Regions from separate parts of the Vibrio sp. TAP-3B genome, predicted to be linked through region 3. Evidence: predicted binding sites of a transcription regulator. Region 3 holds the regulator's gene; each other region holds the start of a gene.
The links. Region 3 encodes CRP, which controls carbon source genes, mostly activating them, when cyclic AMP is high. Its sites were predicted from a motif close to TGTGANNNNNNTCACA; they were not measured.
Positions count from the first base shown of each region.

Region 1: a site for CRP is predicted at 4,794-4,809, ahead of AC3D28_RS00460 (ROK family protein). Genes of this name have one in related genera too.
Region 2: a site for CRP is predicted at 2,068-2,083, ahead of recB (exodeoxyribonuclease V subunit beta). Genes of this name have one in related genera too.
Region 4: a site for CRP is predicted at 5,011-5,026, ahead of cdd (cytidine deaminase). Genes of this name have one in related genera too.

Region 1 is NZ_CM173495.1:94,058-102,201, reverse strand. Features, by position in the region: gene radC (RadC family protein) at 120-593, shown strand; gene AC3D28_RS00495 (DUF2787 domain-containing protein) at 590-1,027, shown strand; gene AC3D28_RS00490 (DUF2787 domain-containing protein) at 1,074-1,517, shown strand; gene AC3D28_RS00485 (transcriptional regulator) at 1,835-2,602, shown strand; gene AC3D28_RS00480 (hypothetical protein) at 2,650-2,979, shown strand; gene AC3D28_RS00475 (hypothetical protein) at 3,030-3,290, shown strand; gene AC3D28_RS00470 (hypothetical protein) at 3,331-3,567, shown strand; gene AC3D28_RS00465 (aldose 1-epimerase) at 3,737-4,699, opposite strand; gene AC3D28_RS00460 (ROK family protein) at 4,914-6,194, shown strand; gene AC3D28_RS00455 (sugar porter family MFS transporter) at 6,243-7,670, opposite strand; gene AC3D28_RS00450 (DUF5107 domain-containing protein) at 7,757-8,144, opposite strand, start outside.
Region 2 is NZ_CM173495.1:1,602,781-1,610,924, reverse strand. Features, by position in the region: gene recC (exodeoxyribonuclease V subunit gamma) at 1-1,877, shown strand, start outside; gene recB (exodeoxyribonuclease V subunit beta) at 2,192-5,860, shown strand; gene recD (exodeoxyribonuclease V subunit alpha) at 5,863-8,004, shown strand.
Region 3 is NZ_CM173495.1:2,118,557-2,126,700, reverse strand. Features, by position in the region: gene astA (arginine N-succinyltransferase) at 1-464, shown strand, start outside; gene astD (succinylglutamate-semialdehyde dehydrogenase) at 493-1,950, shown strand; gene AC3D28_RS10020 (2-oxoadipate dioxygenase/decarboxylase family protein) at 2,200-2,991, shown strand; gene crp (cAMP-activated global transcriptional regulator CRP) at 3,137-3,769, opposite strand; gene AC3D28_RS10010 (phosphoribulokinase) at 4,009-4,878, opposite strand; gene AC3D28_RS10005 (YheU family protein) at 5,003-5,215, opposite strand; gene AC3D28_RS10000 (hydrolase) at 5,250-6,281, opposite strand; gene AC3D28_RS09995 (TIGR02444 family protein) at 6,369-6,857, opposite strand; gene AC3D28_RS09990 (ABC transporter ATP-binding protein) at 6,854-8,144, opposite strand, start outside.
Region 4 is NZ_CM173495.1:1,042,034-1,050,177, forward strand. Features, by position in the region: gene AC3D28_RS04915 (NAD(P)H-binding protein) at 1-533, shown strand, start outside; gene AC3D28_RS04920 (L-cystine transporter) at 723-2,096, shown strand; gene sbcB (exodeoxyribonuclease I) at 2,252-3,673, shown strand; gene AC3D28_RS04930 (CidA/LrgA family protein) at 3,729-4,103, shown strand; gene AC3D28_RS04935 (CidB/LrgB family autolysis modulator) at 4,105-4,782, shown strand; gene cdd (cytidine deaminase) at 5,131-6,018, shown strand; gene purT (formate-dependent phosphoribosylglycinamide formyltransferase) at 6,170-7,345, shown strand; gene AC3D28_RS04950 (thiopurine S-methyltransferase) at 7,419-8,069, opposite strand.

The sequences.
Region 1 (8,144 bases), 1.0 Mb from region 3:
CTCTGACGCAAAAAAGACGGTTATGCGTTGAGCCTCTGCGCTACAAGACTTAAACCAAAAATTTTCAGGCATATGTCATCAATGTGAAACCCCATCATTGAATCCGACAGGAGCCCGTAATGACTACCCAAAATTCTGATTACCAAAAACAACAGCGCTATCAGGAAAATGAAATCCTAGAGCATGCCGCTGAGATACTCGCCACGCGCTATGTGCGTGGTGATGCCTTAATTAGCCCTGATGCGACCAAAGAGTATGCACGCTGCAAGCTAGGCAGCTATGAGCGTGAAGTGTTTGCTTTACTGCTACTGGATAACCAAAACCGATTGATTGAGTTTAAAGAACTCTTTCAAGGAACGGTGGACGCGGCCAGCGTCTACCCACGTGAAGTGGTGAAAGCGGTGTTAGAAGTGAATGCCGCAGCGGTGATTATGGCTCACAACCACCCTTCCGGTGACTCTACCCCCTCACAAGCGGATAGACGTATAACCGAAAGGCTCAAGGACGCCTTAGCGCTGGTGGATGTGCGCGTATTGGACCATATCGTGACGGGTGAAGTCTGCACCTCATTTGCTGAGCGAGGCTGGTTATGATTGAACAACACTATGGTGACATCAGTATCAATGATGCACTGCTCTCGTCACTAGAAAATCTTCTAGCAGATCATACAGTTCCTATGCATGCTGAAAGACTGGTACTGAACTGCCGTCAAATGAGTTACTACCGCCATCGCCAAGGATTGCACCCGATTGAGATACAACTCAAACGAGAGTCAATCTCAGAGCCTTGGTTCATCGTGTTCTTTGCGAGCTTTTCTTACCCTAATGATAACAGTACTAGCGTAGAGCCGGAGCTGTACTTTCACCTTACTAATCGTTGGTTCTATCAACCCGATACAGGAACAACGGATTTATCTCATCCAGAAGTGCAAGAGGTGCTCACCGCTTGGATTAACGCATTAACTCGCCACCTAACCCGAAACGTCTTTGATAACGTGCAACTCTCGTTGGTCAGTTCGTTTAACTAACCCCTTAACTACTTTCTGATTTATCCCTAAGCAAGGAGGACTGTCGATGTCCCAATTAGCCTTTACGTCATTACCCCTACCTGTTTCTAAGAAGCTGTATGCATTGCTTAATGCGCGTTACTCGGCACATTTGCTTAACAATGAAACGCTCTCCACCAGCCGACATGTGGTCTTTAACCTTCGTGATAAAACTTACAGTGCTGATGCTGGTGGCTTTCATCCTGTCGAAATTTCTATTTGCCAGTCTTCAACAGGAGAATGGTGTGTTGAGTACATCACAGACTTTGCTTATATGGGGAACTACTACCCTGAGCTTGAGCGGAATTTGGATTTTGACTTTCGCGCTCGTCAATGTTTTGCCAGCTACCACGGCTGGTTTTCAATGAACGATAACCGTGACGCTGTCGAGCTGTATAAATTGTGGGAGAGTAATTTTCTCGCATACGTTGAGATGGAGGCATTCGACGATATTACTCTTACCCCGCAATAACTCATGACTTCCCTTCTCCTACAAACCATCAAGCTTATCTCTGCCCTCATCACGTTACTTTCTCTTTCCCCTTTCTTTGGTGCCATAGGAACCCTAACAACTTTAGGCTTTCTGGTGGTACTGCTGATTGGATTGCTGGTAGCCATCTCAGAGCTGAGAGATAAAAACAACCATCGATAATGTTAATCGACTCACGCTTTCGTTAAGTCGATTGATGGCGCTTTAACCGTTGGACATTATGTGTCGAACCCACCTCTATTCTCCCGACATTAAATGTCCGACTCCGGTGTGGAGCGCTATGTATTGAGAGAGTAGCCATGAGCAATAAAACCAGCATTGAAGGCTTATCTGCTTTGCTGCACACGCTGATGCTTATTCCTCAACATCGATGGATCACCGTTAGGGAGTTGCAGCAGCAGTTGGCCCTAATCGATATCCACCGCACCACGCGCAGTATCAAACGCTACCTCGATGAAGTCATTGTGGAGGTGTTTAACGTGGAGTGTGATTCGATGAGCATGCCCCATGTTTACCGAAAAACATCCGAGCAGTTGCTGACGTTCAATAAGCAAGAAATGCTCTATTGGCAACTGACCAACAAGTACTTACAGCCGCTTATTCCTGATGTGCTGAATTATGAACAGGGTCGGTCCTCGGAGAGAGACAAACCCTTACAGGACAAGGCTTCAGCCATTTCAAAAGAACAACTTTGGCTAAGCAAAGTACACCTCAACCTACCTAATACGAGAAGCTGGAGTAACAAGCAGCAACAAGTCTTAAGGTCAGTCCATGAAGCATTACTTAACAACCGAATGCTAAAGGTCTCTAGCCAAGCTTTGCAGCAGGAGCAAACGCTCATTGAACCACTGGGACTCTCGGTTCAGTGCGACGCGCTCTTGCTGCTCTTTCGGCTATCCGACCAACATCCAATACACACCGTTGCCTTACCACTCATTGATGAGGCCAGTGTATCGACATTTTCATTTACCTATCCCTCGGACTTCAATGTTGAGCAGTTCATGCTGACTCACGAAGGAGCAGGCTACCCAGAATTCCACTCACCAATGAGGAGAGTAAACCCATGACCAAACTAAAACATCGACTAAACCAATCGGTTCGATACGCAGTCACGATGGCCCTGTTTATAGGAGCAACAGGATGCACTGAACAGGAAGAATCTCCTGAAGCCGTTGCGGATATAGAAGTATCGATATCCACCAACTCTCATTGGGGAAGCTTAATCTTTGACCTACAAGCGATTACCGATAACACCGTCATCACCGACGTTGTGATTAATCGAGGTAATTGTCGTATTCCTGCTGGTACGGCCTCAGAGCTATCTAGAAACGTTTCATTGAAGTTCGGGGAAACCTACACGGGATACAGCAACAACTGCACCGTAGACAACGTGAAAGAAATTGAAGTCACTTCAACGGCTGGCACCTTTGTTTACACCTTCTAAACCGAAAGCAAAACAACTCATCTATTTATCAACACCAATAAGGATCGAATATGAAAAAATCATACGTACTCATCGCGATTGCATTGAGCTCATCTCTAAGCGTTTCATCAATGGCAAACGCTGCGCTCGGTGGAACACCAAATATCTCTAAGGAGCATCTGGAGAAACACTGGAATGGAAAACAAGGCCCTCAATCCACTCTTGTCGCTGGAGCGCTTCTACATTGGACAGCCGATGCGTGTGGAAAGCTTAACGGGCATATCTCCGATAAGAATAAGTGCTCATCTGAAGCTGAACAAACGTCTAACTAATCCCCAACTTTCTTTTTAAAATTATAGTGAGAATGACACAATGAAAAACATCACAACAAACACACTTGTTCTACTGACTACCCTAGCATCACCTTTTGTTTTGGCTCAAGGTGGTGGTTCGCTTGGAGGTAATCCATCGGTAGAAACGGGAGCGGTCAACGTCAGTGTAGGCAAATGCACTCAATACAAACTGGATGTGAAAGCAGCCCTAATCGCAGGTAAACAGGTATCGTCGGTTGCGATACCTAAAGGCTGTGAAGCCATCAAAGATAAGTAATGCCACCAGCCAAGGCTAAAAATGACAATGGGGAGCAATTGCGCTCCCCATTCTTTTTTTGCTTCTGTACATAAAAACACTTGTATCTTATAGACGGCACTCGTTACCTTGTACCTATAAATTAATGATATAAAAGATTGTATTTAAGAAGCCATCTAATTGAATTTTATCAAGCATTAGAGTTACGCCCATATAAACTACTATCAATTTTGATGGTCATAGTGAGCTCCATACTTTGATGCATTTCAAGTATGGTTAGTCCCAAGCTTTCATGAATTGAATTACCGTGAAAAGAGGATAATGACGATAAACAAGCATGTGCATTGACCGCTTGACTTTGAGGCTCTAAACACAGAAAACTTGCTTGCCCTACAGGCTTATACAGTTGTAGGTAATTACACGGGCTGATAAGCGTTACCAATAAGCCGTTATCGTGCTTTAGTGTGGCTTTTACTCCTGATTTATCCAGACGGTAACCATTATTAATCCATATTTGGGGAATAGGCTTCGCTCGTTCAAAACTGTATAGGGGAGGGATAACGCTTGTATAGTCTATTGGTAGATAAGTCGCATCTTCTCGCCACCACCCAAGCGCAGGGAATTGCACACGCGTATCCGGTAAGCAATGAAAGAAAGGGTGGAAACCCGCCCCGAATGGAAAGGCTTCCTCGCTAAGATTGGTCACTGTCATGGTTACAATCAGGCTGTCTTGTTCAAGCTGAAAACGCTGCTTGGCTTGGTAGTGACACACGCCTTTAATGTCTGACGTCATCGCTAATTCTAGCCATAACTCTTGTTGGTTCTGTCGACACAATTGCCAATGGGTTAACCAACCATCACCGTGTAAAAAGAAATCGGGATCTATTTGTGAATGAATAGGCAATGTTATTTGATGTCCTAGCCATTCAAAGCTATTACCTCTAATGCGGTTCACCATGGGCACCATAGGGAACATACTAGCTTCTCCCGCATTATTTTCACTCAGCTTTGTTCGTGGTCTCAGAATATTGAAAGCATGTTCTTCACCTTGATTGCATTTATTGTTATGCGTGTATTGGAAGGCATCAATAACCCCACCCAACTCATTAATTATCAGTTTCAATGTGTCATTTTCGAGTGTGTGAATTGCCATAAATTAACCCTTCTACCATTGTGATACCATGCTACTTGCTAATTAACCCGCAACCGGCTTAGAAGCTACTGTAAGTGGGTGATGGTTCGTTAAGTGATAGCGAGGTCACAGGGATTACTAAACACTTATTACTAAACGCTGACTCCTAAAGGTGCTTATTAGTAGGGTTAATCATGCGGCCAATTGAGCGACTTTGATTAGGTGGTGACAAACAATGATGACCAATACCTTAGGGTTCAATGGCCATAAGGGCCTTAACAACCAACAGGTGCGACAATATAACTGCCGTATCATCATGGAGTTGCTGTATAAAAACAAAGGGATGACCAAGTCACAACTAGCGCAGGCAACGCAGTTAAGCATTCCAGCAATCACCAAGATCACTGATGCATTAATCGATCAAGGTCGCGTTGAAAATACCGTGTCGCCAGACGTAAGCAAGGGCAACTTTAAAGGCTTGTACAATGTATCACGCCATCGCCCCGATACCATTTGTCTTAACGTGTCCCCGACTCGTATTCAGGCCGTCATGGTCGATAATCAAATTACCCCTTGCTCTGTGTTCGTCAATCAAGCCATCGCCCCTGCTACTCCAGAGGCACTCATCGACGATATAGTTACTGTGATTGTTGCTTGTCGCCAAATAAACCGCACCACACCTTATCGGTTATCGATTGCAGTACATGGGCAAGTGGATACTCATGTTGGATCGTCAATGCGAATGCCACAAGCCCCATGGACACAATCCATAGAGCTTAAATACATTCTCGAAAAACGCTTACGTGTTGATGTGCTAGTTGATAATGATTGTGTAATGATGGCATTAGCAGAAAAATGGTTAGGTGGCCACAGCAGGCAAGATTTCTGTGTACTGAATATCGATTACGGGATCGGCTCTTCGTTCCTGATAAACAATAATATCTACCGCGGAAAAATGTTTGGTAGTGGACAAATCGGTCACACTAAAGTAGCAAATAACGGCATTATTTGCGGTTGTGGCCGAGAAGGGTGTTTAGAGACCGAAGCCAGTTCAAAAGCCTTGTGCGAGCGCTACTCTCAACAATCTGCGTTACACAGTCAAAGTAAGGCGGAGCATAAGAGTGAGATTACGCACTACCTGCAAACACTTGAGGCAATGATAGAAAAAGAACAAGCTCTCACGTTTGATGATTTTGTTCTGCGCTACCAACAAAACGATCCTATCGCATTAGATGTCGCTCAACGCGCCGCAATAGTGCTTGGTCAAGCTTTGTATAATTTTCTGATCACCCTAAACATCAATAAGATCATTCTGTACGGCAACACTTGTGCCTTGGGTCAACCTTGGTTGAATACGATCACAGATCAAACACTCACGAATCCGTTTGAAGATAAGAATGCTCGCCGCCAAGATCAAACACTGGTGTCGTTTGGTCAGCTAAGCCAAATAGAACGAGTGATGGGCATGAGCTATTTATGGGTTGAACAGGAGCTAGATAGTTTGTTTCACGCATAAAAAAGATCACCGTTAGGTGATCTTTTTAGTTATGGTTATTTGTATTGGTTATACTTTTACTTCTTTGCCTAAATTAGCAGATTGAGCTACCAACTCTTTCTCTAACTCTTCTAATGAGCGACCTTTGGTTTCTGGCACGTGGCGATAGATGAAAACAAAGCCACAAGCACAAATAACACCGTACAGTAAGAAAGAACCCGATGCGCCTAGCCCTGCGTTAAGCAATGGGAAGGTATATGTGAGTGCGAAACACGCCACCCATAGTGCAAGCGTGCTAACCGACATGGCTGTACCACGTACTTTGTTCGGGAAGATTTCAGATAACAGAACCCACGTCACTGGCGCTAAAGTCAGTGCGTAGATAGAAATAGCCACCAGCACCAATAACAACACAGGAAGCCCTAACATGCCGAATGCATAAGCCGCAGACATTAAGCCGTAAATAATGGTTAGGCCAAATGATCCGACAATCATTAATTTACGACGGCCGATTTTATCAACAAACGGAATCGCCAAAATCGTAAAGACTAGGTTGATTAATCCCGTGGCTACAATCGATTTCAAGGTGTCGTTAATGTCAAACCCAGCGGAAGCAAAAATCTCTTGGGCGTAGTTGAAAATCACGTTGATCCCACACCACTGTTGGAACGCTGCCAACACTACACCAATGATTAAAATGGGTTTTACATCTGGCTTTAACAACGCACTAAAAGGTAGCGAACGGGTTTCGGCTGACAGTGTACTTTCAATTTCTGCCACGGTGCGGCTAGCATAGCTTTCACTACCAATACGACGTAATGTGCCTTTGGCTTTTTTTGCCATTCCCATTTTCACTAACCAACGTGGCGATTCAGGCACCACAAACATCAGAAGTAAAAACGCGAGTGCTGGTACCAGTTCTGCACCAAACATATAACGCCAACCCATTTGACCATTCCATGATTGTAAAATGTCAGCTTGTGCTGCGCCAGTTGCCACAGGTTCTGCAATCACCAAGTTAATGATTTGCGCCGCTAATACCCCGATAACGATGGTTAGCTGGTTAATCGCCACAAACTTACCACGTTTTTCCGCAGGTGCAATTTCGGCGATATACATAGGTGATAACGCTGAGGCTAAACCTATCCCTATCCCGCCAATAATACGAAAGACAATAAATGCATTAAAACTGCCTGCCATTGCGGTGCCCCAAGCAGAAATCACAAACAAGAATGCCGCTAAGATCAAAGGACGTTTACGCCCGTATTTATCAGAGACAGTACCTGCGATGAACGCCCCTGCCATACAACCCAGTAACGCTGAACTCATTGCCCAACCAGACAACGACGCACTAGTAATATTAAAATAGGCTTCATAGAAGGGCTTTGCCCCACCAATAACCACCCAGTCGTAACCAAATAACAACCCACCGCAGGCAGCAACTAGGCTGATGAGCCAGATATTTCTCATGTTAAGTTGATCGCTTGTCTTACTCATAATCAATCCTTGTAGAGGTACACGTTTATTCAAGTTATTGTTTTGTGGTCACCTCAGGCGATAGATCACCTGAGGTGACCTATCCATTACATTTGACCGTAACGGCCAAAGGCGTAGCGATGTTGCGCGACTTCTTTAAATAAGTTCGCTTTAGTATGTGCTGGCGATTGGGTTAACAATGCCTGCAAGGTGTGTTCAAACGTTAATTGTTTATCTGTATCGTGTTCTTCTGCGCTGTACGCAATATGATTGCCCTGCTCGGTTATCAACGCCAACCCTAGCTGCCCCATTGTTTTTACGAATAAGCAATGCTGTTGATGCTCGGCCTGTAAATCACCGTCAAACACAATCAAAGCAGGCAGTGATACCGCGAAGAAGTCCGTCTCAACGGGTGTGTCGGCTTCCGCTTCAGCCCACGCCACCATATTTTCATATAATGAAACCGCTTTTTCAGTATCACCCAACTGATACAGT
Region 2 (8,144 bases), 520 kb from region 3:
CAGATTCGGTGGGCTTGTTTGAAACCGAGCAAGGTAGTTTGTCTCCCTATAATGAAGTGCAAGGTATAGGCGCAGAACTGGCTGGCAAATTGGCCCACTTTATTCAACAAATCAGTACATACCGAAGCAAGCTTTCTCAGGTTCAAACCATTGATGGCTGGCGTGAGACATTGATTTCTCTGCTGGATGACTTTTTCTCGGTTGAATTAGAAGGCGAAATGGCGCTGAAATCCATTCGGGACACGCTTAGTCAACTCAAAGAACAGTTGGTCGAGGCGGCCTTTGATGAACCGCTTTCCCCAGCGATCATCAGCCAATATCTACAAAATAAACTGTCTGGAACACGCGTTAGCCAGCGCTTCCTGGCTGGTCAAGTGAACTTTTGTACCCTGATGCCGATGCGCTCTATTCCGTTTAGAACCGTTTGTCTACTGGGGATGAATGACGGCGTGTACCCGCGTTCCATGCCGCCGGAAGGCTTTGACTTGATGACGGGAAGAACCAAACCGGGCGACCGTTCGCGCCGAGACGATGACCGTTACCTATTCCTCGAAGCAATGCTATCCGCACAGCAAACGCTTTACATCAGTTATGTTGGCCGTTCAATCCAAGACAACACCGAGCGAGTGCCTTCGGTTCTGGTTTCTGAGCTGATGGAATACTGCCACCAAAACTACTGTTTAAGCGGTGATGCAGGTTTGCCTGTGGATGAGTCTGGCGACAATTTATTAAACGCGTTAGTGAATACCCACGCCATGGTGCCATTTAGTCCTCAAGCTTTCCAAGGGGCGGACACCAGCTATGCCAAAGAGTGGATCCCGGCGGCATTGACCCAGAACCGTCTATCTCAAGGTCAGGTTCGTCGTGATTTTAATCGTGAATTGGATGATTACTTGCTGGGCGCTACATTTCCGTTTGAACTCGATTTAGTGGAGCTGCAACGTTTTTGGCGTTTACCGGTACAGTATTTTTTCAATCGCCGTCTGAAAGTGACCTTTGAGCCACCACTGCCAGTCATGGAAGATGATGAACCCTTTGTTTTAGGTGGCCTTGAAAGCTATCAGATGCGTGATGCACTATTAGAAGCTTTGCTCGAAACGACATTGACGCAGCCAGAGAAAAAAACAGAGGTGCTTAAACACTTTATGAGTCAACAGCGCGCACAAGGCAAACTGCCGGTGGGGGCGTTTGGTGATCTCGAGTTTGAAACTAACCGAGTGCAAGCTGAGGAGTTGGTAGACAAACTGGCGTTTCTATCGGGTGCCCTTCAAGACGATTTAGAAATCGATCTGACGTTTGATTCTTTATTTGAGGGCAATGAAGGCGAAGAGAAAAAAGTGCGCCTGACTGGCTGGCTGACTCAGTGTTATCAGTCCGGTTTAATTCGTTACCGAAGCGGTAAAATCCGAGCGCAAGATTACCTTGCGGCATGGATCGATCATCTCGCCATGTCGGCATCGGGTTATGCGAAGAAAACCCACATCATTGGTTACGATCGTAAAGAAGGCGCGATGCATTTAGTTTACCCAGAAATTGCCGATACGCAGCATGCGAAACAATTGCTCACTGAGTTGGTGCGTTTATTTTTTGAAGGCATGACCAAGCCACTGCCTTACTTCCCAAGAACCGCGTTAGCGTGCGTGGAAGCAGGATTTAGCCGTGGACAGTGGGTTGATGACGAAGCGAAGTCTGTGAAGAAAATGACCGGTGCATTCAATGATGGTTTCATGAGTAAAGGCGAAGGCAACAACGCGTATATTTCTCGAATTTGGCCCGTTTGGAATGAAGAGTTAGCGGCGGAAGTGCGCTTATTAACGGCTTTAGTGTTGCAAGGTGCTCGCTTGGCTGCGCAAGACGCAGAAGAGGACAAAGCGTAGTGGGGGTCATTGGTTAACAACGGTTAACAACAAGGGAGTGTAGGGTGGCCGCCAGAAAATCATTCTTTTTGTAGGGCGTTCGCTGTACGGCCACAAGGTCAGAGGGACCATGATACTTTTTGAGTGTTGCCGCCTGACAGGCTTGGCTGGTCTCGTGTGGCGCATACTAACGGTACAAATGATGGATAACCGTGAGAAAGATCCCACAAAACTCTAAATTTTCCAACTTGTTAAGCATATTAATAGAAGTTTAACGATAGATCACAGTTATTAGGCGAAACGCCCCAGTCGATAATCCGGAGAGATTCAGCATTATGGATCAAATGTCAGGTGCAGAGTTAATGAATACTAGGCCACCGCAATCAACGCCACTAGAACCAATGAGGTTCCCTTTGCATGGGGCGAGACTCATAGAAGCATCGGCAGGCACAGGCAAAACGTTCACCATTGGGGGGCTATATCTGCGCCTTCTGCTTGGGCACGGCCGTACTGAAACCAAGCATCGCGTCCCGCTAACGGTCGACCAAATTCTGGTCGTAACCTTTACCGAAGCCGCCACCGCGGAGCTGCGCGAGCGCATTAGGGCAAGAATTCATAATGCGCGAATTGCGTTTGCGCGCGGGCAAAGCTCGGATCCCATTATCCTTCCTTTGCTTGAAGAAGTGGAAGACCACAAACAAGCCGCTGAAATTTTGTTGCAAGCCGAGCGTCAAATGGACGAGGCGGCGGTTTACACCATTCATGGTTTCTGCCAACGGATGCTAACCCAAAATGCTTTTGAATCTGGCAGCCGATTTAATAACGAATTTGTCACAGATGAAAGTCACCTTAAAGCTCAGGTGGTGGCTGACTATTGGCGCAGGAATTTCTATCCATTACCGTTCACTTTAGCTGGCGAGATCCGTCAGTTATGGGGCTCACCCGCAGCGTTGTTATCTGACATCAGCAATTATTTAACGGGAGCGCCTCTAAGTTTGTCAGTGCCGGCGATGCAGGGCAGTTTGGCCGAGCTGCATACCGAAAACCTGAAAAAAATTGATGAATTAAAAGCGCAGTGGCGAGAAAGCCAAGATGATTTTTTAGCGCTTATATCGGGCTCTGATATCAACAAACGCAGCTACACTAAAAAGTCTCTGCCGACTTGGTTAGAGGTGGTAAACGCTTGGGCAGCAACGGAAACCACAGGTTACGATTACCCAGATAAACTGGAGAAGTTTGCCCAGCATGTTCTGCTAGATAAAACCCCGACAGGCAGTGCGCCGCAACACCCTGTATTTGAAGTTATCGAAGCTTTTCTTGCTAACCCAATCAGCCTAAAAGCCCCATTACTTGCTCATGCGATTGAACAGTGTCGGCTGATGTTGGCAAGCGCGAAAAACCAGAAACAATGGCTCTCATTTGATGATTTGTTGACCCAGCTTTCAGCCTCTATCGATAGCGACGAAAGTGAGTTACTGGCCGAGCGAATTCGTACGTTGTATCCCGTCGCGATGATTGATGAATTCCAAGATACTGATCCGCTGCAATACAGCATTTTCAGCCGTATTTATCTGAACAATCCAGAATGTGGCTTATTTATGATCGGTGACCCAAAGCAGGCGATTTATGGCTTCCGTGGTGCCGATATTTTCACTTATATCAAAGCGCGTAACCAAGTCAGTGCCCACTACACACTAGGCACTAACTGGCGTTCAAGTGCGGATATGGTACAGGCGGTGAACCAAGTGTTCGCCTTGCCAGACAGCCCGTTTATCTATGATTCGGACATTCCGTTCTTACCCGTTAATTACAGTCCTAATGCCGAAAAACGCATTTGGGTCATGGGTGGTCAAAAGCAACCGGCATTGACTTACTGGTTGCAAGAGGCGGACGACAAACCACTCCCTAAAGGCGAGTATCTGACTCGAATGGCTGAGGCAACCGCAAGCCAAATCCAGACTATTTTGACTTATGCAAAAGAAGGGCAAGCGTGTCTGGTGAACGGCGAAAAGCAAAAAAACGTCCAAGCTGGCGATATTGCGGTACTGGTTCGAACGGGGAGTGAAGGACGAATGATCAAACAAGCGCTGGCGGACCAAGGTATTGCCAGCGTGTACCTGTCCAATCGAGACAGCGTGTTTACTAGCTCGGTGGCTCAAGATTTACAGCGCCTGCTGCAAGCGGTGCTGACTCCAGAAAATGACCGTGCGCTGCGTGCAAGCTTAGCCTCTGAGCTATTTGCCCTGGATGCAGCCAGTTTGGATGCGCTGAATAACGATGAAACCGTTTGGGAAAACGCAGTCAATGAGTTCAAAGAGTATCGCAAACTTTGGGTGCAGCGTGGTGTTCTGCCGATGCTAAGAGCGGTGATCAGCAAGCGCCATATTGCTGAACGACTGTTAGAAGAAGGTGCGAGCTCACAGGGTGAAAATGGTGAGCGAGTACTGACTGATTTAATGCACATGGGGGAGCTGCTGCAGCAAGCCAGTAATGAACTGGACAGCGATCATGGCTTGCTGCGCTGGTTAGCTCAATCTATTAGTGATGCAGAAAGTGGCTTAGGTGGCAGTGATGACCAAATTCAACGCTTGGAGTCCGAACGTAATTTGGTGCAGATCGTAACGATTCACAAATCAAAAGGTTTGGAATATGACTTAGTCTTCTTACCGTTTGCTTTTAGTTATCGACAAGCCAGCGAAGCGAAATATTACGATGCTGTTAATGACCGTACGGTACTGGATATCACAGGCTATGAAGCATCAATGAAGCAAGCCGACAAAGAGCGTCTCGCAGAAGATTTGCGTCTGATTTACGTGGCACTAACACGGGCCGTGTATGCCTGCTTTATCGGTGCCTCACCTTTGCGGAATGGCCGATCAACCAAAGAGCCGACCGGAGTACACCACAGCGCGATTGGGTATTTGGTACAAAACGGCCAAGAAGGTGGTATCAACGATTTGCACCAAGGTTTAGCAAAGCAACAAGACGAGCTTGATTGTGTCGTTGTGACAGAACCGCCGCAGCAACTCGAAGAGAAGTACGTAGCGCCACAAGAAGAAATACACGATCTTAGCGCGAAAGAGCTGCAAAATCCTATCGATAGAAACTGGCGTATCACCAGTTATTCTGGGTTGGTGAAGCAGGGCTCTCATCATGTTGAGCACGACGCGACCATTGAAATCACTGGTTTCGATATTGATTCTTCTGAAGAGCAGGACGAAGCGGATTTGATGGAACCAGAGCGTTCTATTTTTAATTTCCCGCGTGGTGCTCGTCCGGGGACGTTTCTGCATAGTTTGTTTGAAGAGGTTGAGTTTACCCAACTTGCGACGACCGAAGAGAATACCCAGATTATCCTCAGATTGATGGAAAGTGAGCAGCTGGATGAAGAGTGGTTACCAATTTTACAGCAGTTGATTGATAGCGTACTTGCCACGCCGTTGGATGGTAAGTCTTTGCTACTCAATCAAAAGACACCATCACAACGACTGGTGGAAATGGAGTTTTTGCTCCCAATCGAAGTGTTGTCTGCCCCCGCGCTAAACCGCGTTATTCAACGGCATGACCCGTTGTCTGCTAAAGCTGGGGATTTAGGCTTTCAAACGGTGCAAGGGATGCTGAAAGGTTTTATTGACTTGGTATTTGAACATCAAGGTAAGTACTATGTTCTGGATTGGAAGTCGAATCATCTTGGCGATGAGGTGGCGCATTACCACGGTGAGGCGCTTAAATCGGCGATGGCAGATCACCGCTACGATTTACAATATCAGATCTACGCCTTAGCACTGCACCGCTTCTTACGTAGCCGACTGGCCAATTATCAATATGAGCAACACTTTGGTGGCGTGTATTACTTGTTCTTACGCGGTATGGATGGGCAAAGCGATCACGGTATTTTTGCCGCTAAACCAACCCTCGCGTTTTTACAAGAAATGGACCGTTTGATTGATGGTCAAACGCTAGAAACGCGTTCGACGCAAGCTGGGCAGATGGAGCTACTGTAGTAATGACAAATCATAATCTTCAATCTGACCAAGACCGTCTGATGACGATATTAGAGCGTTTAGCACACAAAGGAGCGATTCGTCAGCTCGATTATCAATTTGCACGTTTTATTTATGCTCAGTGCAAGCAGCAAGCTGAGGGTCAGGCACTGGCATTTATCGCGGGTGTTGTCAGTAGCGAGCTTGGCAAAGGTCATATCTGTTTGGCTTTGTTTGATGCGCAAGGTCAGCCTACCGACGTTGCCAGTAAGTTGGGGTTGTTCGGTGAATCCGCATTAGCGCTCAACACTCAGCTGCAAAGTGTTGACTGGATTCAACTCTTACAAAACGCCACCTTGGTCGGCGCGCAAGGTGAGGCCTTACCATTAATGTTTGATGGTCAACGTTTATACTTGCATCGCTATTGGCACTATGAAGTGACATTAGCAGAGAAGCTCAATCAATTGGGCGCGGCGGTGAATTTGCAGCCGCAAGAGTTTGCGCGTTTGTCTGAATTGCTTAACCATTTGTTTGCGCGTCAATATCATTTTCTTTTTAACGCACTCGCCAAAGCGAATGAAGTCGGGAACAGCAACCAAGTCTTGCGTCAGCAATTGGTGTGTGACCATCTTGATGTGGTCGCAAGCGATGCGTTGGACTGGTCAGCGATTGACACTGTTTTACGTCAGGCTAACAAGGTTCAGGAACTACAATCGCTGGATAAACTTGTGCCACTTTCTGCTTGTGTAAACTGGCAAAAAGTCGCGGCGGCGGTCGCGCTAACCCGTCGGTTTGCTGTGATTTCTGGTGGACCGGGAACGGGGAAAACGACCACGGTAACCAAATTGCTTGCCGCTTTGATTGAACAGGCGACGCAAGAAAAAAATCTCACCATCAAGTTAGTGGCCCCGACGGGGAAAGCCGCAGCGCGATTAACCGAGTCGATAGGCAAAGCGGTGCAAGATCTACCGGTTTCGCCGGATTTAAAAGCAAACATTCCGACCGAATCGAGCACACTACATCGCTTATTGGGCGCGATACCGAATAGTGCTGAGTTTCGTCATAACAAACACAATCCACTGCATTTGGATATTTTAGTGATTGATGAAGCTTCGATGGTCGACTTGCCCATGATGTACAAAGTGGTGGATGCCTTGCCTAAACATGCACGTCTGATCCTCCTTGGCGATAAAGATCAGCTTGCCTCGGTTGAAGCCGGAGCCGTTTTAGGGGATATCTGTTCTTTTTATGCTTTGGGTTACGGCAAAGAGCAAGCTTCGGCTGTGGCGAGGCTGACCGGTTTTGACACCTTAGTGCACAGTACGAACAGTACTTCCAGCATCGCAGATAGCTTGTGTATGCTGCAAAAGAGTTACCGATTCGATGCTCGCTCGGGGGTTGGCCAGCTGGCAAAAGCCGTTAACTCTGGATCCGCTGCTCACCTTGATAGTGTCTGGGCGCGTGATTTTTCAGATATTGAGCACTTTGTCCTGAGTAGCCAACATTATAACCAAATGATTCAGACGTTAGTACAGGAGTACGGTCGCTATCTCAAGCGCCTTGGGCTGCACGAACTTGACCCAAACACAGGAGAGCCCGAGTCTTTAAGCCGAAAAGCCAAAGCGGTGTTAGACACATTTAACCAATGCCGATTGCTGTGTGCGAGCCGTGAAGGCGATTTTGGTGTGGCGGGGTTAAACCAGCGTATTGAGAAAGCACTCTCAGCGCGCAAGTTGATCCAGGTGCAAGATGAGCTTTGGTATCACGGCAGGCCCGTCATGGTGATGCGCAATGATCATGGTTTGGGGTTGTATAACGGTGATATTGGTATTTGCATGCGTGACGACAGTGAAGAAGAGTCACGCTTAAAAGTCTTTTTCGAGTTACCAGACGGCAGTGTGAAATCGATATTGCCAAGCCGAGTGCCAGAGCATGAAACGGCTTATACGATGACGATTCATAAATCACAAGGCAGTGAGTTTGACTACACCTTGATGATTCTGCCACCAGACTTTAGCCCGATATTAACTCGTGAGCTAATATACACGGGGATCACCCGAGCGAAGAAACGCTTAGCCCTCTACGCTGAATTGAATGTGTTGAAGCGAGGGATTAAGGTCCAAACAACGCGTGCTAGTGGTCTGGTGCAGCGGCTCGCGAATTAAAAACGAAAAGACCGAGCGATAGGCTCGGTCTTTTTTGTGCCAATGATAGTCACAAGTCAATGATCAGGATAAACGGAGGGAAAGTACGGAATAACTAGGCGTTTTTTCGATAAGTGGTTATTCTAAAATCAAAAATTGTA
Region 3 (8,144 bases):
TCTCGATCGATTTCACGCTTGCCGATTATCTAACCGGTATTGGTAAAAAAGGCTTTATCGCCGACTTAATGCCAAAATTGCCTATCTACATCAATCTATTGAGCCCTGAAGCACAAGCGGTGATTGGTAAGGTACACGATAACACGCGTCCTGCGTTGACGTTGTTAGAGCGCGAAGGCTTTACCAACCGTGGATATGTCGACATTTTTGACGCTGGCCCAACCGTAGAATGTGATTTGCGAAATGTGGAGTCGGTTCGTCATTCGTTCCGCGCGCAAGTGAAGATTACGCCGCATAACAGCACGCAAGATTTTTTGATGTGTAACTCATCGTTCGAAAACTTCCGTGCGGTAGTCACCAAAGCGGCGTATGACGCTGAAACGCAAAACGTGATGATCGCGCCAGAAGTCGCAGCGGCGCTTTTGGTTGAGGAAGGGGATATTGTACGCCTTCTTCCGCAGTAACAGACGACAGAATGTAAGGATAGAAACAATGACACATTGGATTGCAGGTGAATGGGTACAAGGTCAGGGTGAAAAATTTACCTCTTTGTCGCCGTACAACCAAGCAGTGATTTGGCAAGGAAAAAGCGCCACGGCTGAGCAAGTGAACCAAGCCGTGGCGGCGGCTCGCGAAGCCTTCATGGATTGGAAGAAACGTTCATTTGCAGAGCGTGAGGCGATCGTGTTGGCTTTTGCTGAGAAAGTAAAAGAGAACAGCGAAAAAATCGCCGAAGTCATTGCCAAAGAAACTGGTAAGCCAATTTGGGAAACGCGCACTGAAGCAGCGGCAATGGCAGGTAAAATTGCCATCTCTATTCGTGCTTACCATGACCGCACCGGTGAAGCGAGCCGTGAAGCGGCGGGCAACCAAATTGTGTTGCGTCATCGCCCACTGGGCGTGATGGCAGTATTTGGCCCATATAACTTCCCTGGTCACCTACCAAATGGTCACATTGTGCCTGCGCTACTAGCGGGTAACACCGTTGTGTTCAAGCCATCCGAGCAAACGCCTTGGACTGGCGAGTTAGCTATGAAACTTTGGGAAGAAGCAGGTCTGCCGAAAGGCGTGATCAACCTTGTCCAAGGTGCGAAAGAAACCGGTATTGCGCTTGCTGATGCGAAAGGCATTGATGGCGTACTGTTCACGGGCAGCGCGAACACGGGGCATGTATTGCACCGTCAATTTGCGGGTCAACCAGACAAGATGTTAGCACTAGAAATGGGTGGTAATAACCCGATGGTGATCTCTGATAAATACGGTGATTTGGATGCCACGGTTTATACCATCATCCAATCAGCGTTTATCAGTGCTGGTCAACGTTGTACGTGTGCTCGTCGTTTGTACGTGCCACTGGGTGAGAAAGGTGATGCGCTCATCACGAAACTGGTTGAAGCGACGAAGAATATTTGCGTAGACCAGCCATTTGCAGAGCCTGCGCCATTTATGGGACCGCAAATTTCCGTTGCCGCAGCCAAGTTCATTCTCGATGCACAAGCGAAGCTACAATCACTTGGTGGTGAAAGCTTGATTGAAGCTAAAGCAGGAGAGGCGGCGTTTGTTTCTCCGGGCATTATTGATGTAACGAACATTGCTGACCTGCCAGATGAAGAGTACTTCGGTCCACTTCTGCAAGTGGTGCGTTACGAAGGGCTAGAAAAAGCCGTAGCACTGGCGAACGACACGCGCTTTGGTCTCTCTGCTGGTTTAGTTTCAACTGACGACCAAGAATGGGAATACTTCGTTGACCATATTCGTGCAGGGATCGTGAACCGTAACCGCCAGCTCACAGGTGCAAGTGGTGATGCGCCATTTGGTGGCCCTGGTGCATCAGGTAACCTACGTCCAAGCGCTTATTACGCAGCAGACTACTGTGCGTACCCGATGGCATCAATGGAAGGTCAAGAGACTATCTTGCCTGCAACATTAAGCCCAGGTGTGGCGCTATAAGTTTTAATAACAGAGTCGCAACCATGTATTGCGGCTCACCTTGCCGGCGAATCATTTAGGTATGGGTTGTAGTGATCGTTGGCAGAACACGGAAAGTGAGCAAAGACTCGGAAAAGCGTGTTGACTGACTGGCATTTACCGTCACAGGTTGATGGCTGTTCGTTCATTATTCTGGACAACTTTTCGTTGTGAACGAGCAGTCAACTTCCGCTTACCTTTTAACTCTACATCTCGTAACAAGGAGTCGTTATGACGCCCGATGTGTTATTTGAATCGCTATGGCAAGATTACATTCAACGTCTTTGCCCTTCTGCTGCGAAAGTACATCAGCTGCTTCAAGAAGATGAGCCTCTGATTAATGATCATATAGCTTTACGTACCTTCAATATTGCGCCTCTTGGTATCGAAACCTTAGCTAAACCATTTGTAGCCATTGGCTACCAGGCATGTGGTGACTACGTTTTTGAAAGTAAAAAATTAGTCGCAAAGCATTACGAGCATCCAGAACCTAAGCAACCCAAAGTGTTTATTAGTGAACTGAAAGTAGAAGAATGTTCAGCTGAGCTGCAAGAGATAGTGAAAAAGCTGGTGGCACAAGTCGATGCAGACAAGCTGAACGATAGCGCATTCTTACATGGTGGACGCTTGTGGGATTTAAGCTTTGCTGACTACCAAACGTTGGCTAAAGAAAGTGAGTACGCATCTTGGTTGGCGGCGCATGGTTACGGCGCAAACCACTTCACGGTGAGCGTTAACCAGCTCAATGAATACGAAGAAGTGAAGCAAGTAAACGATCACTTACGTACGGCCGGATTTACCATTAATGAAAACGGCGGGGAAGTGAAGGGCACTCCTGAGGTGCTGCTAGAACAATCATCGACCATGGCGGATAAAGTGGCGGTTCGCTTTAGCGAAGGCACTGAAATTATCCCTGGTGGCTTTTACGAGTTTGCTAAGCGCTACCCGATGGAAAACGGTGAGCTGTACCCAGGTTTTGTGGCGGCTTCAGCGGACAAAATCTTTGAAAGTACGAATGGCTAACTTTTAGGGTTAACCTTTCGGCTAACCAACTTGCTCATTAGTCTTTTGTTGCTCTGAGCTTAATGTGGTTACAAGACAAATAAAAAGCCACCAATGTCGCCATTGGTGGCTTTTATAATTTTGTTCGCGTCACTCTGGTTTGAGATTAACGAGTACCGTAAACCACGATAGTTTTACCGTGCGCAGAGATTAGGTTCTGCTCTTCTAGCATCTTCAAGATACGACCTACTGTCTCACGAGAACAGCCAACGATTTGACCGATTTCTTGACGAGTGATCTTGATTTGCATGCCGTCTGGGTGAGTCATTGCGTCTGGTTGTTTTGCAAGGTTCAGAAGCGTCTGAGCGATACGACCAGTTACGTCTAGGAACGCTAGGTCACCCACTTTTTGGCTAGTCACTTGAAGACGACGAGCCATCTGCGCAGAAAGACGCATTAGGATGTCTGGGTTTACTTGGATAAGCTGACGGAATTTCTTAAAAGAAATTTCAGCAACTTCACAAGGAGATTTAGCACGAACCCAAGCTGTGCGCTCTTGGTCTTCCTCGAATAGACCAAGTTCACCAATAAAGTCTCCTTGGTTTAGGTAGGAAAGAATCATTTCCTTACCTTCTTCGTCTTTGATAAGAACCGCAACAGAACCTTTAACGATGTAGTACAACGTTTCTGCTTTTTCGCCCGCGTGAATCAGCGTGCTTTTTGATGGGTACTTATGAATATGACAGTGTGAAAGAAACCACTCTAATGTTGGGTCGGTTTGAGGTTTACCTAGAACCATAATATCTCACTTCCTCTGCAGGGTACGCTTGCGCTATCCATATTTTAGCTAAGCCTGAATTAGGTTTACTAGAATAAGAGCACTTTTTATATGCTGCAAGCTATCTTGTGTTTCGGTAAGAAATAGTATCCTTTTTCGAAAACGATTTCTTGATTTTAATCGTGTCATGATTGAGATTTTGTAAGCAAAAGTGTGCACATGATCACGGTGTGAAAAGTAAAGTCTAGCCTGCTACGTTTTTAACCAATTTTTCCTGTTTCTATTAGCTGTTGGAGAATCGGTCTTACGATGAGCTCCATAGCAAAGCTCATTTTACCGCCTGGAACCACGATAGTGTTATGGCGTGACATAAATGAGCCATCAATCATAGCCAGCAGATACGGGAAGTCGACTTTCTTAATCCCGCGTAAGCGAATCACGACAAAACTTTCATCTAAACTTGGAATGCCTTTGGCGTTAAGTGGGTTAGAGGTATCGACCGTTGGCACTCGCTGAAAGTTGATATGGGTACGTGAAAACTGTGGCGTAATGTAGTTGAGATAATCGTCCATCGAACGCACGATGGAGTCCGTAACCGCTTCTCGTGAGTGACCGCGCTCTCGAGTATCGCGGACAAATTTTTGGATCCATTCCAAGTTCACGATCGGCACCATGCCAATCAAAAAATCAACGTGTTGCGATACGTTTACCTCACCATCCACCACGCCACCATGCAGGCCTTCGTAAAACAGCACATCGCTGTTTTCCGGCAGATCTTGCCAGGGGGTAAATGTCCCCGGCATCTGGTTATACGGGACGGCTTCATCAAATGTGTGTAGGTAGCGGCGTACGCTTCCTGTGCCCGCATTGCCGTATTTACGAAAGAACGCCTCCAAACCTGGAAAGTCATTGGCTTGAGGGCCAAAATAGCTGATGTGTCGACCTTGCTCGCGCGCTTTGCGGATCTCGATATCCATTTCGGGGCGAGTAAAGCGGTGGAAGCTGTCACCTTCAACCCATGCGGGTTTGACGTTCATCATATTGAACATCTTACGGAAGGCTTCAGATGTAGTGGTCGTGCCGGCACCGGACGAACCAGTAACCGCTATGATTGGGTGTTTTGCTGACATGACAAACCTTGTCGAAAATTACTTACCTGTAAAGTGCAGTAGGGCGTTACTGCACGGTCGATAACCCACTATAACACGTCACAACGGCTTGTCATTGAGTGGGGGACGGTAAAATGTGAAGGGGCTATGATTTTGCTTTGAGCTGAATATCTACAGTTTCATGCAGTTCAGAGAAGACAATGACGGCTTCACCTTGTGCCAGTTGATGTTTTACTTGTTCGAGTTTGTCTTGTAAAGAAACCTCGACGGTCCCGTAGTCCGTCCCTTCGCGCAGAACGAACTCACGAATGATATTTTCCAATGTCTCAGGCGCGATGTCTTGCCAAGGGATGATCATCAATACCTCATACTTTTTATGATTTAGTTCTATTCTATACCGCGCTCTGTTGTGTCGCAGTAGAAACGTTCTTTTTTATAGTGTGAGCCATAAAGTCTGTAGCAATACTTTCGTAGTATGCCGGCAGTGCTTCTTCTAGCCAAAATTTAGGTTTTAAAACGGAGCCAGACAGAAAGCCGACGTGGCCACCATGGTCAAATAAGCGATAATCGATATTGTCAGGCAGAATAAATTTAGGGATAACCTCATCCGTCATGAACGGGTCGTCTTTGGCGTGAATGATTAAGGTTGGCAGCGTGATCTGTTGTAACTTGCTCAAGCCTGAACATTGGTCGTAATAATCTTGTGCGTCTTTAAAACCGTGCAATGGTGCCGTGATCAAATCATCGAATTCATACAATCGTGTGACACGTTTTATTGAGTTGTAGGACAAAGCCAATTCACCATGTAGCAAAGCGTGTTTTTGCAACGCATTGCGCTTGAGCGAGGATAATAAATAACGACGATAGACCTTCGAAAAACCTTGTTCGATGCGATTAGCACATGCCGCCAAATCCAGCGGTGCAGAGACGATTGTGGCGGCTGTGACAATCGGGTCGTCTCGATATTGCGCAAGGTAATTTACTAACATGTTCCCGCCGAGGGAAATACCAACCGCGATTTTGGGGTTATCAGGAAATCGTTGCTCAAGATGCTCTAAGAAGTAGCGGGCGTCAGTCACTTCACCGGAATGATAGGCGCGAGCTTTCTTGTTTGGCTTGCCGCTACAACCACGAAAATGCATCATCACCGACAGCCAACCAGATTGAGCAAACGCATTCATTAGACCATTGGCGTAAGGGCTATAGAAGCAGCCTTCTAGTCCATGAAACAACACAAAAATCGGCTGTTTTTGCGCAGGTTCTTGGCTTGGGTCCTCGCTCCATGCTAGATCGAGAAAGTCGCCATCGGCTGTATCGAGGGTTTGCCAAATCGGCGTAAATAACGCTTTTTTGCGAATAAAACGTGGTAAAAGCGTTTGAAGATGCGGGTTTTTGATCCCGGCGGCGGCGAAAAATTGTGTCATACCTAACTGCTCTTATGCGGTCCTTCGGTGTCAGTTGAAGAACTTATTAATATAATCCTTTATAAAGATTATAGGTATTCTACAGATTTATGGGCGTTTTGGTGGGTGAATGTTTGGCACCGGCATAGCAAAGGCTGGCTGCAAATGCTCACCACCAAGTTGACGACAGTATCTCAGCGTGAGTGGGTCGCCATCATTTTTGAGTAGTGCAAGTGAGTTAATGCAGTCCACCAAATCCGCTTGTTGCTGCTTTTCTAGTTGCAGTTCAAACTGCAAGGTTTCACGATATAAAGCATCATTGACTTGCGACTTAAGATGGCGGCGTAAGTCGCGAAAAGAGTGCAGTAAAGTTTCGCTTCGACCCAGACAGCTTTGTACTAGAGGCCAGTCTTTTTCTTGGAAAATCAGTTGCTGCTCATCGAGCCATCTGAGCAGCAGGAGTAGGTTCACGTTGCCGTGATAATTGTTCTGTAATGATAAACACGCTTCTTTCACTTCTCGCACCCCATAAAATTGCAGACTGAACTGCCAAAGGTGTTCTAGGGTGAGTGTGTATTCAGCGTGTTGATTACTCATTGATTAAACTCTAACTCCATCTGCTCTAACTCTTCTTGAGCCGACATCCATTCCATTTCAATTTCTTCGAGCTCTGCCTTACTAGAAGCTTGAAGAGCCAGCACTTGGTTAAGTTTAGCTTTATTTTCGGCTTCATACAGTGAGTTATCCGCCAATTGTTGTTCAGCTTCGGCCAGTGCAGCACCTAACTTATCCATTTTCTTTTCTAATTGTGTCAGCCTTTTGCGAATTGGCGCGGTCTGTGTACGAAATTCTGCATCGCGACGTTTTTGCTCTTTTTTCGCTGCCGCGCTGTTGGCGCTATCTTTGGCGGGCTGTGCGGCTTGTGCTTCTTTGCGCTCCGCTTTTTGTTGCTCAGTCAGCCACTTATAGTAGTCGGCCAAATCCCCATCAAATGGGGCGACTTGACGATCATGCACCAAGTATAAATCATCCGTGGTTGCACGCAGCAGGTAACGATCGTGCGATACAATGACCATTGCCCCTTCGAAGGTTTGCAGTGCTAAGGTCAGTGCCTGACGCATGTCCAAATCCAAGTGGTTGGTCGGTTCATCGAGCAGTAATAGGTTTGGTTTTTGCCAAACAATCAACGCTAATACCAAACGGGCTTTTTCACCACCAGAGAACGGCGCCACTTTTTCTAGGGCTTTTTCTCCTTGAAAGCCAAAGCTACCCAAGTAGTCCCGCAGTTGTTGTTCGGTTTGATCAGAAGCGATCTGCATCATGTGTTGCAATGGGGTTTCTTCTGGGTGCAGCGTCTCTAGCTGATGCTGAGCAAAGTAACCAATCTTCACACCTTGAGAGTAGGTGAGATCCCCGCCTTGGGCTCTGAGTTCGCCAGAAAGCAGTTTGATCAGGGTCGATTTACCCGCGCCGTTACGACCAAGCAAGCCAATACGGCTGCCTGGCACCAAGTTCAAGCGGATCTTCTCTAAGATCAGGTTGTCATCGTAACCTGCCGATACTTCATCCATCATCATGATTGGATTGGGTAATGCCGCTGGGGTACGGAACTGGAAGCTAAATGGATTATCAAATTGTGCCGGTAATGCTTTTTCCATACGCTCCAACGCTTTAATACGACTTTGCGCTTGACGAGCTTTTGATGCTTTGTAGCGGAAACGATCGATGTAACTTTGCATGTGCGACATTTGTTTCTGTTGCTTCTCATACATCGCTTGTTGCAGCATCATTTTTTGCGCGCGCTGGTTTTCAAAAGATGAGTAGTTGCCCGTATATTCGTTCAACTGTTGGTTTTCGATATGGATGATGCGTCCCACGATGGGA
Region 4 (8,144 bases), 1.1 Mb from region 3:
CTATCATTGACGCCGATCTATCTATCCATCAATGGGATGAACAGCAATCCCCCCCTCAAATCGGATTTATTTGCTTAGGAACAACACTGAAGCAAGCGGGCAATAAAGAAAATCTACGTAATGTGGATGTAGATTTAGTGTGTAAAGTGGCGCAGCAAATGAAAACAATCGGCGTAAAACGCTTAGCTGTGGTATCAAGCCTTGGCGCAAACAGCCAATCCCCTTCCCATTATCTCGCTTGTAAAGGACAAACGGAGCAAAGAATCAAAGCGATGGGCTTTGAGGAAGTGGTCTTTGCTCGACCGGGACCGCTTGTTGGGCAACGTGAAATCCCTCGTACCGATGAGAAGCTAGTGCAAGGTATTTTTAAAGTCATTCGCCCACTCATGCTCGGTAAGTTGTCCAACTTTTTACCGATTGATGCAGAAGATGTCGCCAAAGCGATGATTTATCAAATTTTCAGTTATCAAGAAGATTCGGTGGTTTATTTGCAAAGGCAGGAGATACTCAACTTACTGCACACCTACGAATAGCCATGAGTATAATCTGTATGCTAAGTCCTATTTACTCATAATTCATCACTGCTGTTTATATGCATTTTTGATCTAACTAATACCTGTTTGTCATTTTCAAAGTTATATCCAGAGCGTTATCTTACGCGCCAATCAATAACTCCAAAGAACAAACAGTCGGTCTTTTCGGCGGACTAATAAGGTCAGATTATGAATTTTGCAGTGATAGCCTCTCTCGCAGTTTTTGTTGGCGTATTATTCTTTCTTTTTAACCAACAACAAAAACAACACTCTCTTTCTCGCCTCGTGTTAATTGGCCTTGTTACGGGGTCACTTTTTGGTCTCGCCTTACAATTGCTTCACGGTGAAGGTAGCGACGCCATTTCTCAAACGCTTGAGTGGGTTGGCATCGTTGGCAGTGGCTACGTGGGTCTGTTGAAGATGGTTATCATGCCACTGGTGTTGGTGTCGATGATCTCTGCCGTGGTTAAACTAGAAAAAGGCGGCTCGCTGGGTAAGATTTCTGGCCTGACAATCTCGGTTCTATTGATCACGACGGCGATTGCTGCGCTCATTGGTATTTTAGTTACCACAACATTTGGCTTGTCAGCCGAAGGCCTAACCGAAGGGGCTCGTGAAACAGCTCGAATCGCTGTGCTGGAAAGCCGTGCAGGTACCGTTAGCGACCTGACCATTCCTCAAATGTTAATCAGCTTTATTCCAACAAACCCATTTGCGGATTTAACTGGCGCTCGTTCTACGTCGATTATTGCCGTGGTTATTTTCGGTGTGCTAATGGGTATTGCCGCTCGCAAAGTCATGATGGAGAAAACAGAGTTGGAATCACCGATTCGTACTTTCGTTGAAGCAGCTCAGTCTATCGTGATGCGTTTGGTGAAGATGATCATGGCCTTAACGCCATATGGTATTGCCGCACTAATGGCTAAGGTTGTAGCAACTTCAAGCGCGGGTGATATCCTTAACTTGCTTGGCTTTATTGTTGCGTCTTATGTTGCGATTGCATTGATGTTTGTCGTCCATGGTTTGCTTGTCTCTTTTGTTGGTGTCAGCCCTACGGAATTCTTTAAGAAGATTTGGCCAGTATTGACCTTCGCTTTTACATCACGTAGCTCGGCGGCAACTATCCCACTCAATGTGGAAGCACAGATCACCAAGCTCAACGTACCACCAGCGATTGCTAATCTATCGGCATCATTTGGCGCCACTATCGGTCAAAATGGCTGTGCGGGTATCTACCCGGCTATGCTTGCGGTAATGGTCGCGCCGAGTATGGGCATAAACCCATTAGACTTACACTTTATCCTTTCCTTGATTGGCATGATTACTATCAGCTCATTCGGTATTGCTGGTGTTGGTGGTGGTGCAACCTTTGCTGCATTGATTGTTCTTCCTGCGATGGGTTTGCCGGTGACTATTGCAGCGCTGCTTATCTCTATCGAACCATTGATTGATATGGCTCGTACCGCACTTAACGTATCAGGCTCAATGACGGCTGGCACGATTGCTAGCCGAGTGTTGAAGTCACCTGAAAGCGAAACAGCATTGGAAGAAACACGAGCGTAAAGCTCAAACTACTTCCCAAGCAATAAAACGTAAAATATTAAGCCGATGGTTCGCCATCGGCTTAATATTTTCAAAAATTCACCTTGCATCTTTCGTTGCTAGTCAAAGCGTTGAATGGTCTAATACTGTTATCGGTTCCGTAAACGGTAAGCAGAATGCACCAAGATAATCAGCCAACTTTTTTCTTCTTTGACTACGAGACTTGGGGAACTAATCCCGCAAAAGACCGCCCAAGCCAGTTTGCTGGCGTTCGCACAGATGAAAACTTTAACATCATCGGTGAGCCGTTAGTCATGTACTGCCAGCCACCCGCTGATTATCTCCCATCCCCAGAAGCTGCGCTTATTACCGGTATTACTCCGCAAAAAACAATTCAGGAAGGCCTTCCTGAACCTGAGTTTATCGCTAAAATTCACGCTGAACTTGCTAAACCCAAAACAACCAGTTTAGGTTATAACAGCATTCGCTTTGATGACGAGGTTACTCGTTATACTTGTTATCGCAACTTCATTGACCCCTACGCTTGGAGTTGGCAAAACGGCAACTCACGCTGGGATTTACTCGATGTGTTACGAGCGTGCCATGCCCTTCGTCCAGAAGGCGTTGAATGGCCAGAAAATGAAGACGGTTTTACCAGCTTTAAATTAGAGCACTTGTCTTTCGCCAACGGTATCGAACACAGTAATGCGCACGATGCGATGGCAGACGTTATCGCGACTATCGAAATGGCGAAAAAAGTAAAAGCGGCTCAACCAAAGCTATTTGATTACTTCTTTTCTATGCGTCAGAAACGTAGGTTAAACGAGTTAGTCGATATCGTTAATATGACGCCACTGATGCACGTATCAGGCATGCTGGGTCGCGAATGCCAATACACCAGTTGGATTGTACCTGTCGCGTGGCACCCGACGAATAATAACGCCGTTATTACGATTGACTTAGCCAAAAATCCGCAACCAATTCTTGAGCTATCTGCCGAAGAGTTACACGAAAGGCTCTACACTAAACGTGAGGATCTGGGAGAGTTATTGCCTGTTCCAGTCAAATTGGTTCACCTGAACAAATGCCCTATTCTTGCGCCGGCAAAAACACTGACGTCTGAAAACGCAGAAAAGATTGGTATCGATCGTCAGCAATGCTTAGCCAACCTGGCACTACTTCGTCAGCATCCTGAAATTCGAGAAAAGCTGATTAATCTGTTTTCTATCGAACGTAAGTTTGAAAAGAGTGATGACGTTGATACTCAACTTTATAATGGGTTCTTTTCTCCTGCAGATCGCGCCGCAATGGATATCATTCGTGAAACAGACCCGAATAACCTAGCCGCGCTGGATATTGAATTCGACGATAAGCGCATAAAACCATTATTGTTCCGCTACCGTGCTCGTAACTTCCCTGGAAAGCTAGATGATCAAGAACAAAGGCGTTGGGCTTTGCACTGCCGAGAAGTATTTGAAAATCAAATCGAAGAATACATGCTGAATTTAGAGAACTTAGTTCACGAACATGAAAGTGACGAAAAGAAGCTTACGATATTAAAATCCGTATACCGTTATGTTGAGAACCTCGCTTCCTAACTTATCCTGATACAAGCGCACCTTCTGGTGTGCTTGTCGTTTATATGCTGCCGAAATGATTAAAGACCGATTCTTACAACTGATCCAACTGCTCATCTCCTTCTTCCTCATTATGGGAGCTCTTGGCATCGGTATTGCCATTCAAAAGTTCACTGGCGTTTCCGTACCAGGAAGTGTCATCGGTATGCTTATATTGTTTTTCTCCATGACGCTGGGGGTTGTCAAAGTCGATTGGGTAAAACCTGGGGCTACGCTGTTCATCCGCTATATGATCCTGTTGTTCGTCCCGATTAGCGTCGGCCTGATGCAGCACTTCGATATACTACTTGCCAACGCACTGCCGATTATTGCTAGCGCTGTTGGAGGCTCACTCATTGTCTTAGTAAGCCTAGCTTGGCTGCTCGATTACCTGCTAAAAGAGGAACACTAATATGTGGTTAATTGTCACTGTGGTAGTTTTTCTGGCGGCTCGTCAGATCGCTATCAAGCTTAATACCCCAATAGCAAACCCTTTGCTGATCAGTATCGCGGTATTAATTCCATTATTAACCTACCTAAATGTACCCTATGAAACCTATTATACAGATAACAAAGGGCTCAGCTTTTTACTTCAACCCGCGGTTGTTGCTCTGGCTTACCCATTGTATGAACAGCTTCCACAAATTAAAGCGAACTGGCGCATCATCACATTTGCTTGCATGGTAGGCAGCGTGATGTCGATGATGACGACAACGTTAATAGCCGTTGCTTTTAAAGCAGATATCAGTTTAATCGCAAGCTTGCTGGGGAAATCTGTGACCACACCGATTGCGATGGAAATCTCTAGCCACCTAGGAGGCGAAGCCGCAGTGGCTGCAATCTTAGTGCTTATTGTTGGCCTCCTAGGCGCGATTTTAGCATACCCAATTTATAACCTGATTGGCATTAAACACCCAATTGCACGAGGTTTAACGATGGGTACCGTATCTCATGCGTTGGGCACAGCCACTTGCGCAGAGAAACAACCAGTTGATGCTGCGTTTTCATCGTTAGCATTAGTTTTATGTGGCATCATCACTTCTCTTTTAGCTCCAAGTTTTTTTGCCTTAGCAGTCTGGTTTTATCAGTAGTTGGCCTGTCCTCCTCTATCAGGCCTCCGTCCTTAGCTCTTTAACGTTAATCAACACCACCTTCCTGCGCACGACCAAATAGCGATTCTCTAAGCACTTTAGAAATAGACCTAAATCAAGCATAACCGTGGTCATAGCACATTGATGCTACTTGGAATATGAATATACGCTAATATACTTGATAGTGAGACTGAGTTAACGCTTCACGAGAATGCAATCGAATACATGTGTGAGCTCACTCAAACTGTGTAACAGAAAACTCAATTACACTCACCAGTGTGACGTGTAGCACAGAACATTTCTCTCTTTTACATAGAATAACTATCCATGCAATAACAAGGATTCAACATGAAAAGTCGCATTGAACAGGCGCTAGCGAGCGCTCCAGAAGCACTTTCCAAACAACTGGCTCCTATCATTCAAGCGGATGATTTTGATGCTACGCTTTCAGAGCAACAGTTTGAACAGTTGCTTTCAGCTACTGACTTATCAGATAAAGAGCTTCGTGTTGCTCTGCTTCCTTTTGCCGCTGCGTTTTCCTACGCTACAATTTCCGAATTCTATGTAGGCGCAATCGTTCGTGGTTTATCGGGTCGTCTTTACTTTGGCGCAAATATGGAGTTTCTCGGCGTTCAACTCGGACAAACGGTTCATGCTGAGCAATGTGCTATTAGCCATGCTTGGATGAAAGGTGAACGTGGTATTAAAGACATCACGATTAACTACAGCCCATGTGGCCACTGTCGTCAGTTCATGAACGAACTGACGACTTCAGCAGAGCTCAAAATTCAACTTCCTGAGCGTGAAGAAAAATCTCTGCATAACTATCTTCCAGAAGCATTCGGTCCTGGTGATCTCGGCATAAACTTGCGTCTTATGGATGGTAATAAACACAACTTTACCTACGATGAAGAGGATGCTCTTGTTCAAAAAGCAGTAGATGCAATGAATATGAGTCACTCACCATACACTAACAATATGAGTGGTATTGCTCTTGAAATGGTAAGTGGTCGTGTTTTCCAGGGAGCTTATGCGGAGAATGCTGCGTTCAACCCTAGCCTGCCACCACTGCAGGTAGCTCTAATCCAAATTCTGATGGCGAGCGATACCTTCGATAATATTAAGTCGGCCGCTTTAGCAGAAAGCGCTAAGGGGAAAATCAGTCACTTAGCGGACACACAATCAACACTAGAAGCAATCAATCCTGATATTCCTTTAAGCTTTGCAAACGTGTAACCCCTGTCTCTCCTAGCTGCGCCCAATAACCCTGCATATTTTGCAGGGTTATTATTATCAAAACCACAACGCAAACGTTTGCTTCGTTAAAAAAAATCAGTATGATCCCCTGCAATTTCTATCTCATCACTTTATTTTGTAAGGGAACACTATGTTTGGTACTGCAACCAGCGCAAATGCTACTCGTGTATTGCTTCTGGGTTCTGGCGAACTTGGTAAAGAAGTCGCGATTGAATGCCAGAGACTTGGATTGGAGGTCATTGCTTGCGACCGTTATGCCGATGCTCCAGCAATGCAAGTCGCTCACCGAAGTTATGTGATTGATATGTTAGACGGTCAAGCCTTAGAAAAAATTATTGATCAAGAACAACCCACTTATGTTGTACCAGAGATCGAAGCTATCGCTACTGATAAATTGGTTGAACTTGAAAAAAAAGGTTTGAACGTGGTGCCAACGGCAAAAGCAACTCAGCTCACGATGAACCGCGAAGGTATCCGTCGTTTAGCCGCAGAAACGCTTAACTTGGCGACCTCCCCTTACCAATTTGCTGATAACTACGATGACTTCAAAAGTGCAGTCGAACACGTCGGTATCCCATGTGTGGTTAAGCCTGTCATGAGCTCATCAGGTAAGGGGCAGAGTGTTATTAAGACCGAAGACGGCATTCAAAAAGCGTGGGAACACGCACAAGAAGGCGGACGCACAGGTTATGGGCGTGTCATTATTGAAGGCTTTATCGATTTTGATTACGAAATCACTTTATTGACAGCCAGAGCTGTTGATGGTGTTCATTTCTGTGCTCCAATTGGCCATCGTCAGGAAGATGGTGACTACCGCGAATCATGGCAACCGCAAGCCATGTCAGAAAACGCAATAAAAGCAGCAGAATACACGGCAGAGAAAGTGGTAAACGCGCTCGGTGGCTACGGCCTCTTTGGTGTAGAGTTGTTTGTTAAAGGCGATAAGGTCATTTTCAATGAGATCTCTCCTCGCCCACACGATACAGGCATGGTCACGATGATTTCTCAGGAAATGTCAGAGTTTGCTCTCCACGTACGTGCATTTACCGGAATGCCGATTAATAAAATTGTGCAATATGGTCCATCAGCGTCCGCCGTAATACTTGGTCAAGGGACTTCAACAAGCATTCGCTTTAACAATCTAACCAAAGCCTTAGCTCAACCTCAAACGCAAGTTCGTCTATTCGGTAAGCCTGAGATTGATGGTCGCCGCCGCTTAGGTGTTGTTCTTACTCAACGTAAAACGACCGAAGAAGCCGTTCAAGATGCTATTGAGAGTGCGTCAAAAGTGAATGTCACTTATTAAACGCGCTCCACTCCTACAAAAAATAACGCAGCTTTAATTGCTGCGCTGTTTCGCTTTACAAACCGAGGAAATCCTATTCGCTCTCGATTAAGTACACCTCTTCAGAGAAGCGACTTAAGCCTTTTTTGGCGATTTTAGGATGGTTTTCATCAGCTTCATCTACGTTCAAACAGGTAACTTTGTAACCTGAAAATAACTGCTCAATCTCTTCGACTGGCACACTAAATGGAGGCCCCGCCATCTCTTCTTGAGGATAGTTGAGTGTAACAAGCAAAATACGACCGCCTGGATTCAAAAGTTGCTTGAGACGCTCTACATACTCCTCTCGCATATCTTGCGGTAAAGCCACCAACGCGGCTCTGTCATAAATGATATCGGCTTGAGATACTGGCGCTGTAAAAAAGTCCCCAGTATAAATAGAGAGCTCATCAAACTGATACAGCTCGTGCATACCATTAAGCGGAGTCACCATTGGCGTATAAAGGTGCTCAGCAAAAAAGGATCGAACAGCAATATGGCTTAGCTCGACACCCTCTACCGAATCGTGCTTCATTGCTAACCAAATCAAATCTTCTGATTTACCGCATAATGGAACCAATACTTTATCTTCACGCTTTGGATGAGTGTGCGGCCAATAGGCAGGTAGTAGTGGGTTTACATCTTCCAAGTGAAATCCGATTTGATTACTGGCCCATTTGTTGTGCCAAAACTCTTGGTCTCTCATTTTATTTTCTACTTATCGGCTAATTTTCATTTTGTGGCGTAAGACTAACGATTTTCTCAAATTTGTCTATGTCGT